Regions from separate parts of the Mesorhizobium sp. P3_A9 genome, predicted to be linked through region 1. Evidence: riboswitches for the same ligand, from Rfam matches in the RefSeq annotation. Region 1 holds a riboswitch; each other region holds the start of a gene.
The links. A riboswitch is a leader RNA that binds a small molecule or an ion and turns the genes downstream of it on or off. The one in region 1 is predicted to bind cobalamin.
Positions count from the first base shown of each region.

Region 2: it holds a riboswitch for cobalamin, as region 1 does, so the genes downstream of both, AC1DX0_RS17415 (DUF1636 family protein) here and bluB (5,6-dimethylbenzimidazole synthase) in region 1, are expected to answer to the same signal.
Region 3: it holds a riboswitch for cobalamin, as region 1 does, so the genes downstream of both, AC1DX0_RS20715 (aromatic ring-hydroxylating oxygenase subunit alpha) here and bluB (5,6-dimethylbenzimidazole synthase) in region 1, are expected to answer to the same signal.
Region 4: it holds a riboswitch for cobalamin, as region 1 does, so the genes downstream of both, AC1DX0_RS11125 (DUF1636 family protein) here and bluB (5,6-dimethylbenzimidazole synthase) in region 1, are expected to answer to the same signal.

Region 1 covers NZ_JBFUGJ010000214.1:1,326-3,520, forward strand. Annotated here, with positions in the region: gene AC1DX0_RS23890 (hypothetical protein) at 1-457, shown strand, start outside; partial or broken gene bluB (5,6-dimethylbenzimidazole synthase) at 574-1,248, opposite strand; cobalamin riboswitch at 1,252-1,430, opposite strand; gene AC1DX0_RS23900 (histone deacetylase family protein) at 1,552-2,195, shown strand, end outside.
Region 2 covers NZ_JBFUGJ010000116.1:12,639-14,833, reverse strand. Annotated here, with positions in the region: gene cobW (cobalamin biosynthesis protein CobW) at 1-703, opposite strand, end outside; gene AC1DX0_RS17415 (DUF1636 family protein) at 706-1,134, opposite strand; cobalamin riboswitch at 1,174-1,379, opposite strand; gene AC1DX0_RS17410 (winged helix-turn-helix domain-containing protein) at 1,409-2,195, opposite strand, start outside.
Region 3 covers NZ_JBFUGJ010000161.1:9,101-11,295, forward strand. Annotated here, with positions in the region: gene AC1DX0_RS20710 (DUF680 domain-containing protein) at 1-161, opposite strand, end outside; cobalamin riboswitch at 656-857, shown strand; gene AC1DX0_RS20715 (aromatic ring-hydroxylating oxygenase subunit alpha) at 972-2,195, shown strand, end outside.
Region 4 covers NZ_JBFUGJ010000054.1:18,697-20,891, reverse strand. Annotated here, with positions in the region: gene AC1DX0_RS11130 (substrate-binding domain-containing protein) at 1-508, shown strand, start outside; cobalamin riboswitch at 760-965, shown strand; gene AC1DX0_RS11125 (DUF1636 family protein) at 1,057-1,452, shown strand; gene AC1DX0_RS11120 (ABC transporter ATP-binding protein) at 1,449-2,195, shown strand, end outside.

The DNA of each region.
Region 1 (2,195 bases):
TGTCGACGAGATCATCCTCGGCTACAACATCCGCATCAATTCGTCCTCGCCCTTCGAGACGGCGCGGCAAGGCGTCGTGCTCTATGCCCAGAACGGCAAGACCATGGTCAAGAACGCCGTCTGGCTGGCGGTCATCATGTGGGGGGTGTCGTTCGTCATCTTTCTGCTGATGCTGGCTCCGGCCGCCGCCATTCTGTTCATGATGCCAGGGCAGCTCGCCGGCTGGGCCTTCGTGCTCGCCATCGTCTTCGCCTGGGCCTTCAAGGCGGCTTTCATCGAACCTTTCGCCATCGCTTGCCTGATGCAGGTCTATTTCAAGACCATCGCCGGCCAGGTGCCCGATCCGGCCTGGGACGCCCGGCTGGCCGAGGCGTCGTCGAAGTTCAGGGAACTCAAGGACAAGGCACTGGCCTCCTTTGGCGGCTCGCGCTGGGGCACGGCCGGCGCGACACGCTGATCGGCGGGCTGCGCCGGCGCAATAACAGCGGTGTTGAGGTCCGCCACCGCTGACTTGAGCCGCGCCTCGCCTTGCCCGCAAAACGTCTCGCTCATGATCAGTTCAGGCAGCGGCAGCCGCCTGCCCCAGCCATGCGTCTCGAGGTCCGGTTTCGGCGCGAACTCGGAAACGCGACCGACGCAGAGATAGGCGATCGGCGTCACGTGCTCGGGAATGGCCAGCAGGCTCTTCAGCGCTTGCGGCTCGATGATGCTGACCCAACCAACGCCGACGCCTTCGGCGCGCGCCGCCAGCCAGAAATTCTGCACCGCACAGACCGTGCTGTAGAGATCCATCTCCGGATTGTGCCAGCGTCCCAGCGGTGAGCCCAGTGAGCGCTGGCGGTCGCAAGTGATGCAGATGTTGAGCGCGCTTTCGCAGATGCCTTCCAGCTTGAGTTTGCGGTAGAGCGCCTGTCTTTCGGCCTCGATCGCGGGCAATTCCTGCTCGCGGGCGGCCAGGAACAGGTCACGTACCTCCGCCCGTCGCGCGGCATCGCGAATGACGATGAAATTCCACGGCTGCATGAAGCCGACAGACGGTGCGTGATGGGCGGCAAGCAGCAAGCGCGCCAGCACCTCGTCGTCGAGTGCAGTGGGCAGGAAATGGCTGCGCACGTCGCGCCGAGTGAACATGGCGCGGTAGACCGCGTCGCGCGCCATCTGGTCAAATCCGTCGCCCATAGGAGCGGTCATGGTTTCCGGCATCGCTTGTCCCCTTGCGATTGCAATCCATGTCCTCCGCCTGACCATGCGGATGACGATGCCTGCCAGGCCGGTCTTCTGGCTTGGGATCAACCCGCGTCCGGTGCCTTCCCGTCATCGACAGTGGCATTTACCGGCGCGGTCCCCCTCACAGCGTTGGGCACGCCACGGAATTCAACCGTGTTCCCGATTCTCCCGCTTGCGCGGGCACCAGGCAGTGGCCGCGACCTTACGCCGAAGCGCCGGCAGCGCCAATCCCCGCAGCGACGCCAATGGACGCAGGCATGATTTTCCCCAGCCATCAAGCGGCAACGCATGGCCATCGTGGCGCCGGGGCACTAGATAGGGGGCATGACAACCCGTCTTTACACCCACCCGATCTTTCTTGAGCACATCACGCCGCCCGGCCATCCCGAGCGGCCGGATCGCTTGCGCGCCATTGAGCGCGTGCTCGATGACGAGGCCTTCGCCGCACTTGACCGCGTCAAGGCGCCGGAGGGCGACGAGGCCACGATCCTCTACGCCCATCCCGCCGATTTCGTCGCGCGCATCCGCGCCGCCATTCCCGAAGAGGGCCTTGCCCGCGTCGATGCCGACACCACCGCCAGCCCGAAAAGCTGGCAGGCAGTGATCACCGCGATCGGTGCCGCCAACGCCGCTGTCGACGATGTCTTTACCGGCCGTGCCGACAATGTCTTCGTTGCCGCGCGGCCGCCCGGCCACCATGCCGAAAAGAACACGGCGATGGGCTTCTGCTTCTTCAACACGGCGGCGATCGCCGCGCGCTATGCGCAGAAGAAGCATGGCGTCGAGCGTGTTGCCGTCGTCGATTGGGACGTCCACCACGGTAACGGCACGCAGGATATTTTCTGGGACGATCCGTCGGTGCTCTATTGCTCGACGCACCAGATGCCGCTTTATCCTGGCACCGGCGCGAAGAGCGAGACCGGCGCCGGCAACATCGTCAACGCGCCTTTGGCGCCGCAGACCGGCAG
Region 2 (2,195 bases), on a different contig from region 1:
CGTCCTCGACGGCGAGCCCGAGGCCGAGCAGCACCGAGGGGTCGACCTTGCCATACGACGTCGGCACGATCTTCACGGCTCGGGCGGAGTGTTCGCCAATGATGGCATTGGCGCGGGCCGAGCCGGCGGCGTCCATCAGGTCGCTCTTCGACAGGATGATCAGGTCGGCGCAGGCGATCTGGTCCTCGAACACCTCCTCGACCGGGTCGTCATGGTCGAGGCTGTCATCCCCGGCGCGCTGCGCCTGCAAGGCGTCCATGTCGTTGGCGACGCGGCCTTCGGCAAGCGCCGGGCCATCGACAACCGCAATGACGCCGTCGACGGTCACACGGCTCTTCACCGTCGGCCACTGGAAAGCCTGGACCAGCGGCTTGGGCAGAGCGAGGCCCGAGGTCTCGATCAGGATATGGTCGACCTTCGGCGTCAGCGACAGGATCTTGTCGAGCGCCGGCACGAAATCGTCGGCGACGGTGCAGCAGATGCAGCCATTGGCCAGTTCGACGATGTTTTCTTCCGGGCACGTGTCGATGCCGCAGCCTTTCAAAATCTCGCCGTCGATACCGATATCGCCGAACTCGTTGACGATGATGGCGATGCGCTTGCCGCCGGCGTTTTCCAGGAGATGGCGGACCAGCGTCGTCTTGCCGGCGCCAAGGAAGCCGGTGACGACAGTGCAGGGAACACGGGAGACGGAAGCGGTCATGGTTAGTCCTTCAGCATGTCGAGGGGTGGAATGCGGGCCACGAGGCCGCGCTTGAGCGAATCGGGCCGGCCGCGCCATGGGATGAGGCCGTCCGTTGACGTGGCGAAGAGCTTTGCGCCGGTGACGAGGTCGGCGCCACTGGTCAGGGTCAGGTCGCCAAACACATAGCTCCAGCAGCCGTCGCGCAGGATGGCGGCGCTGAGCCGACGCTTGCAATTGCCGAGGCATTCGACCGTGCGCACGCGGATATGGTCGTCAGACGCTGCACGGCGCGTGTCCTCAGCCAAAAGTTCGCCGGCACGCGGATGGGCATCCGAGCCGGTCTCATCGCGGCAGGAGGCGCAGACAATGATGGTGACGCCGGCCAAAGCATCACTGTTGGCGGACGGAATATCCGCTGTGCCAGCCGAAAAACTGCTGTTCTGGTCCAAAAACCGGGCTCCTTGCCCGGAAACCCGCCGGGCGATCGGATTCTTCTGTCGCAGACGGCAGGTCTCCTGGCTCGCGAGTCATCGCCTTCGGTAGCCGCCTTCCCGGGAACCTCCCAGTGGCTTTCGGCCTTGGCTCTTCGCTTACAGTTGCGGGGACAGCCGCGGATTTGAGATCGAAATCCCGCACCGCATTCCCTCTTAGCCCTTGCCGTTGCGGGCAAGGGACCGTCTGAACCGGATTTAGGCTTTTGCGGGTAGCGGTGTCAACGCGAGCTTACGACACCGCCATGTCGGCCAGCGCCGGCCCCAAATCGCCGGCCGGCGTCACTTCCATGCGCTCGAGCCCGAGCCAGCCCTGCATCTGCTTCAGTTCCTCGAAGAGTTCTGCCGCTGTTTCAGGCGGTGCGCCGGGCTCGGAGTAGGCGGCATGGACGCGCAGGACGCTGGCCGGCCGGTCTGCCTTGAGGTCGACGCGTGCCACGATCCGGTCGCCGAGCAGGAAGGGCAGGACGTAGTAGCCGTATTGCCGCTTTTCGGCCGGTGTGTAGATCTCGATGCGGTAGTGGAAATCGAACAGCCGCTCCGAGCGCGACCGCTCGAAGACAACAGGATCGAACGGCGCCAGCAAGGCGCGGGCCTCGATTTTTCGGGGCAAACGGGCGTCCCTGTGAAGGTAAGCCGGCTTGTCCCAGCCTTCGACACGCACCGGCACCAACTCGCCGGTCTCGACCAGTTCCTCCAGCCGCCCCTTCATGTCGGCTGGCGACAGCCGGAAATAGTCGCGCAGGTCGCTTGATGTCGCGATGCCGTGGGCGCGGGCGGAAATGCGCAGCAATTCGCGATGCGCGTCCTCGGCGGCCGGCACCGGCAGATCGAGGATCGCCTGCGGCAGCACGCGCTCCGGCAGGTCGTAGAAGCGTTCGAAGCCACGGCGGTGCGCCGTCGTAATGCGCCCGGCCCAGAACAGCCATTCGAAGGCGTGCTTGGCATGGCTCCAGCCCCACCAGCCGCCCGAGCCCTTCTGACCTTCGAGTGCTGAAGCAGCGATCGGGCCGCGCTCG
Region 3 (2,195 bases), on a different contig from region 1:
GGCGTCTGAGCAGCCGGTTCCGACTTCTTGATCGAAGCGGTGTGCGAGCTGTCGACAGCAGCAGCTGCCGGGGAGGCATTCGAACCGTAGTTGTCGCTACCAGCGAAGGCGCTGCCGGAAATGGCCAGAAGGGCGGCGGCAGTGAGAACAATCTTTTTCATTTTGGGTACTCCAGTATTTTTTTCCGTCCGTCTAGCGGCGTGTCTTGGGATTAAAATCGCGTCGTTCGGACAGCCCCGATGTGGGAAAGCCAGCTGGCCGTTTCCAATCACGAAGTTGTTCCGTGTGGACCAAGTATCCACCACTTGAAATTGTACCAAGGCCCTCTTGATCGAACATTTTTCCTATTGATATCAAAAAGTTAGTTGAAACCAGCACTGCGATCACCAACTGTATCGGAGGCTCAGCGTTCACACCGTCCTGCACGCACCGTCAACAGAAACGAACCGTTCGGTTCGATTTTAGAATGTGCTAATAGTCACTTTTCGAAACCGTTAACCCTTTTTGCCCCCGTTTCGGGTCGATTTTGATAGCCGGCACAGCCGGCACCACGATGATTTCCGTGACCACGGTCCTTGACCGATCATTGCGCATGCGTGTCGCGCCACATGGATGCGATGTCGCTTTCATGCCGATGTCGCAAGCGCTGTCGTGATTAGATCATGACATCTCAGGTGCCGCTTCGTGACGATGGAGCGGAGAATTGGGAAGCCGGTCAGAATCCGGCGCTGCCCCCGCAACGGTGGTGGAGTTCAAGTCGCAACGGGAGACCACTGGGCGAAAGCCTGGGAAGGTGTCGCGATGGTCCGCAAGGACAACTCCAGAGCCCGGAAACCAGCCCGAGATTTCTAGACTCGACTGATCGCGGTGGGCGGTCAAGAGGCGGATGGTGCATGCCCGGCTTTCGCCGGCCTGCGCCCGATCCTTCCTCAATCACCACCAGTTCAGTCCTTGAACGAAGAGGACAGGACATGGATACGCGCAACGACATGCTGAGGCTCTTGAACAGCCGCAGGGACGGATTCTCGCTCGAGCAGCCCTTCTACACGGATCCCGATTTCTTCAAACTGGACATGGAGCTGATCTGGTATCGCGACTGGCTGTTCATCGGCCATGATTGCGAACTGCCGAAGCCCGGCAGCTTCATCACCGTACAGATCGGCGACTATCCGGTCGTGCTGGTGCGCGATCAGCAGGGCGAGATCAACGCCTTCCACAATTCCTGCCGCCATCGCGGCAGCCGCGTCTGCAACACCGACAAGGGCATGGCCGCCAAGCTGGTCTGCCCTTATCACCAGTGGACCTACGAGCTGGACGGAAGGCTGCTGTTTGCCCGCCAGATGGCCGACGGCTTCGACAAGAGCCAGTTCGGCCTGAAGCCGGTCGCCTGCGAGAGCGTGGCCGGCTACATCTTCATCTGCCTGGCCAAGGAGCCCGCCGACTTCGCACCGATGCGGGCGATGATCGAGCCCTACCTCAAGCCGCACCGCCTGGGCGAAGCAAAGATCGCCTTCGAGAGCACGATCGTCGAGAAGGGCAACTGGAAGCTCGTCTGGGAAAACAACCGCGAGTGCTACCATTGCGCCGGCAATCACCCGGAGCTGTGCAAGACCTTCCCGGAAGCCCCGACGGTGACCGGCGTGCAAGGCGCCGACAGCGACCCGGAGATGCTGGCGCATTGGGCCAAATGCGAGGCAGCCGGCCTGCCGAGCAAGTTCCGCATCGACCCGGCCGGGCAGTACCGCGCCACCCGCGCGCCGCTGCTGCGTGACGCAGTCAGCTACACGATGAACGGCAAGCGGGCGGTGAAGAAGAACCTGTCCGACAGCGTCTCGGCCGACCGTATCGGCACGTTGATGCACTATCACTACCCGACGACCTGGAATCATATCCTGATCGACCATGCGGTCACCTTCCGCGTGCTGCCGATCAGCGCCACGGAAACCGCGGTGACGACCAAATGGCTGGTCCACAAGGATGCGGTCGAGGGCGTCGATTACGATCTCGCCGAACTCACCCATGTCTGGACCGAGACCAACGACCAGGACCGCCGCATCGTCGAGGAAAACGCCTTCGGCATCCTGTCGCCAGCCTATGAACCCGGCCCCTATTCGGAGCTGCATGAGGGCGGCGTGATCCAGTTCGTCGACTGGTACGCCCGCTTCATCGGTCCGCGCCTTGCCGATGGCGGCCGG
Region 4 (2,195 bases), on a different contig from region 1:
CACCGCCAAGACCTTGCTGCCGGAAGGTGGCGAAGCGGCCGTGCTGGAAGGTCTCCCGAGTTCGACGCCGGCCGTAGAGCGGCTGAATGGCTTCAAGGACGGCGTCAAGGAGAATGCCAAGATCCAGGTCGTTGCCGAGCAGGCTGCCGACTGGGTGCCGGATAAAGCCCAGACCGCTTTCTCGGCCATGTTGCAGGCGCATCCCGACATCAAGGTGCTCTACGCCTCGAACGACATGATGGCGGCCGGCGCGCTGCTTGCCGCCAAGGGCGCTGGCAAGGACGTCAAGATCATCGGTACTGATGGCTTGCCAGGCCCGGCCGGTGGCATCGAGGCCGTCGCCAAGGGTGACTGGGCGGCGACCTTCACCTACCCGACGGGTGCGAAGGAAGCGATCGAGATGTCGAAGAAGATCCTACTCGATTGCGCCACTTCGGTGGATACGACGGTCACTGTCGAGACGACGGCGATCACGCCCGAGAACGCCAAGCAGCTGTCAGGCAAGTAAGCGCGTCTGCCTGCAGACTATCCGATCCGGGGCGGGGTTCACGCGAACTCCGCCCTGTCTGCGTCCGCAACCTTCAGCGATAGTTCGAAGGGTTGTGGCAAGGGATTGACATCGACAAAGAAAACCACCTAAATCGTTCTGTTATTACATTACAGATGGAGATATCGCACGCCTCTAGCTGACAAGCTGCCGGTGCCGCGATGGTGACAGGTTCAGTCGAAAAGAATCGTTGCGATGCGCTCGGGGCAAATCTACGGTGGCCCCGTGATGGTCCCCGCGCCGAAAGGCAAGGGGTGAAAAGGGAACACGGTGAGACCCTCAAAGGTCGAGACCGTGGCTGCCCCCGCAACTGTAAGCGGTGAGCAAGATCCGATATGCCACTGGCCGGCAAGGCTGGGAAGGCAGGATTGAGCCGAGACCCGCGAGCCAGGAGACCTGCCATCACTGAGTTGACCGGACGGGGTGTGCCGGGAGGAAACGTGGACGTCGGTCTTGTCGGCCGGCTCGCCAACATCCTTCCGTCGCCAGTTTTGGAAAGTGACGGAAAGTTGGACGGCGCCATCCATCGCATCATCGTGTGCACGCTTTGCCGTGACGTCCCGACAGGGATCAGGTCGGGCGAAAGCCTTTGCGCGGATTTGCGGTCCCGGCTCTCAGCCCACCACGAGCCCGTGGTTGCGCATGGCTTCACGATCGAAGGCGTCGAGTGCATGGCGGGCTGCGCGCGGCCGCTGACGGTGGCCTTCCAGGCGCCGGGCAAGGCCGCCTATCTCTTCGGCTCCATAGACGCGGAGGCCGACGCCGGCGATCTCGTGCGATTTGCCAGGCTTTACGCCTCGCTAGCCGACGGCTGGTGCAATTCCGGACAACGCCCGCCCCGACTGGCCGGCAAGACGCTGGCCCGCATCCCGGGATCGGGCAAGCCTGCGGGGGACAGCCGATGACAATGCCGCTTCTCGAAGCGCGCGACCTCGGCGCGACGGCCAACGGGCGGGATCTGGTCCATGCGGTCAGCCTGTCGGTGGCATTAGGCGATCGCCTCGCTATCATCGGCCCCAATGGCGCCGGCAAGACCACACTGCTGCGCATGCTGTCGGGCATGCTCAAGCCTAGCTCCGGAGAGGTGAAGCTCAGCGGGCGCCGCCTGGACAGGATCTCGACCGCCGAACGGGCGTTGCACATAGCCGTCGTCGGCCAGACCGACCAGCCTGATCCGCGACTAGCGGTGATCGACTATGTCGAGCTTGGCCGCGTCCCGCATGCCGGCCTGAGGCGCAGGAGCGAGGAACGCGACATTGTCGTCGATGCGCTGCGCCGGACCGGGCTGTTGCCGCTGCTTGGCCGCAGCATCGGCTCGCTGTCGGGTGGGGAACGCCAACGCGCCCAACTGGCGCGCGCCATCGCACAGCAACCGAAAGTGCTGTTCCTCGACGAGCCGACCAACCATCTCGATCCGCGCGCCCGCGGTGAGCTTCTCGAACTCGTGGCCGGCTTCGGCATGACGGTTATCGCCGTGCTGCATGATCTGGCCCTGGTGGCGCCCTTCGCCACCAGGGTCGCGGTGATGCACGAAGCCCGGCTGCATGCGCTGGCCGCCCCGCGCGAAGCGCTGACCCAACAGCTGATCCGCGAGATTTTCGGCGTCGACGTGTTTCGCCTGCGCCATCCCACCGAGGACCGCGAACTG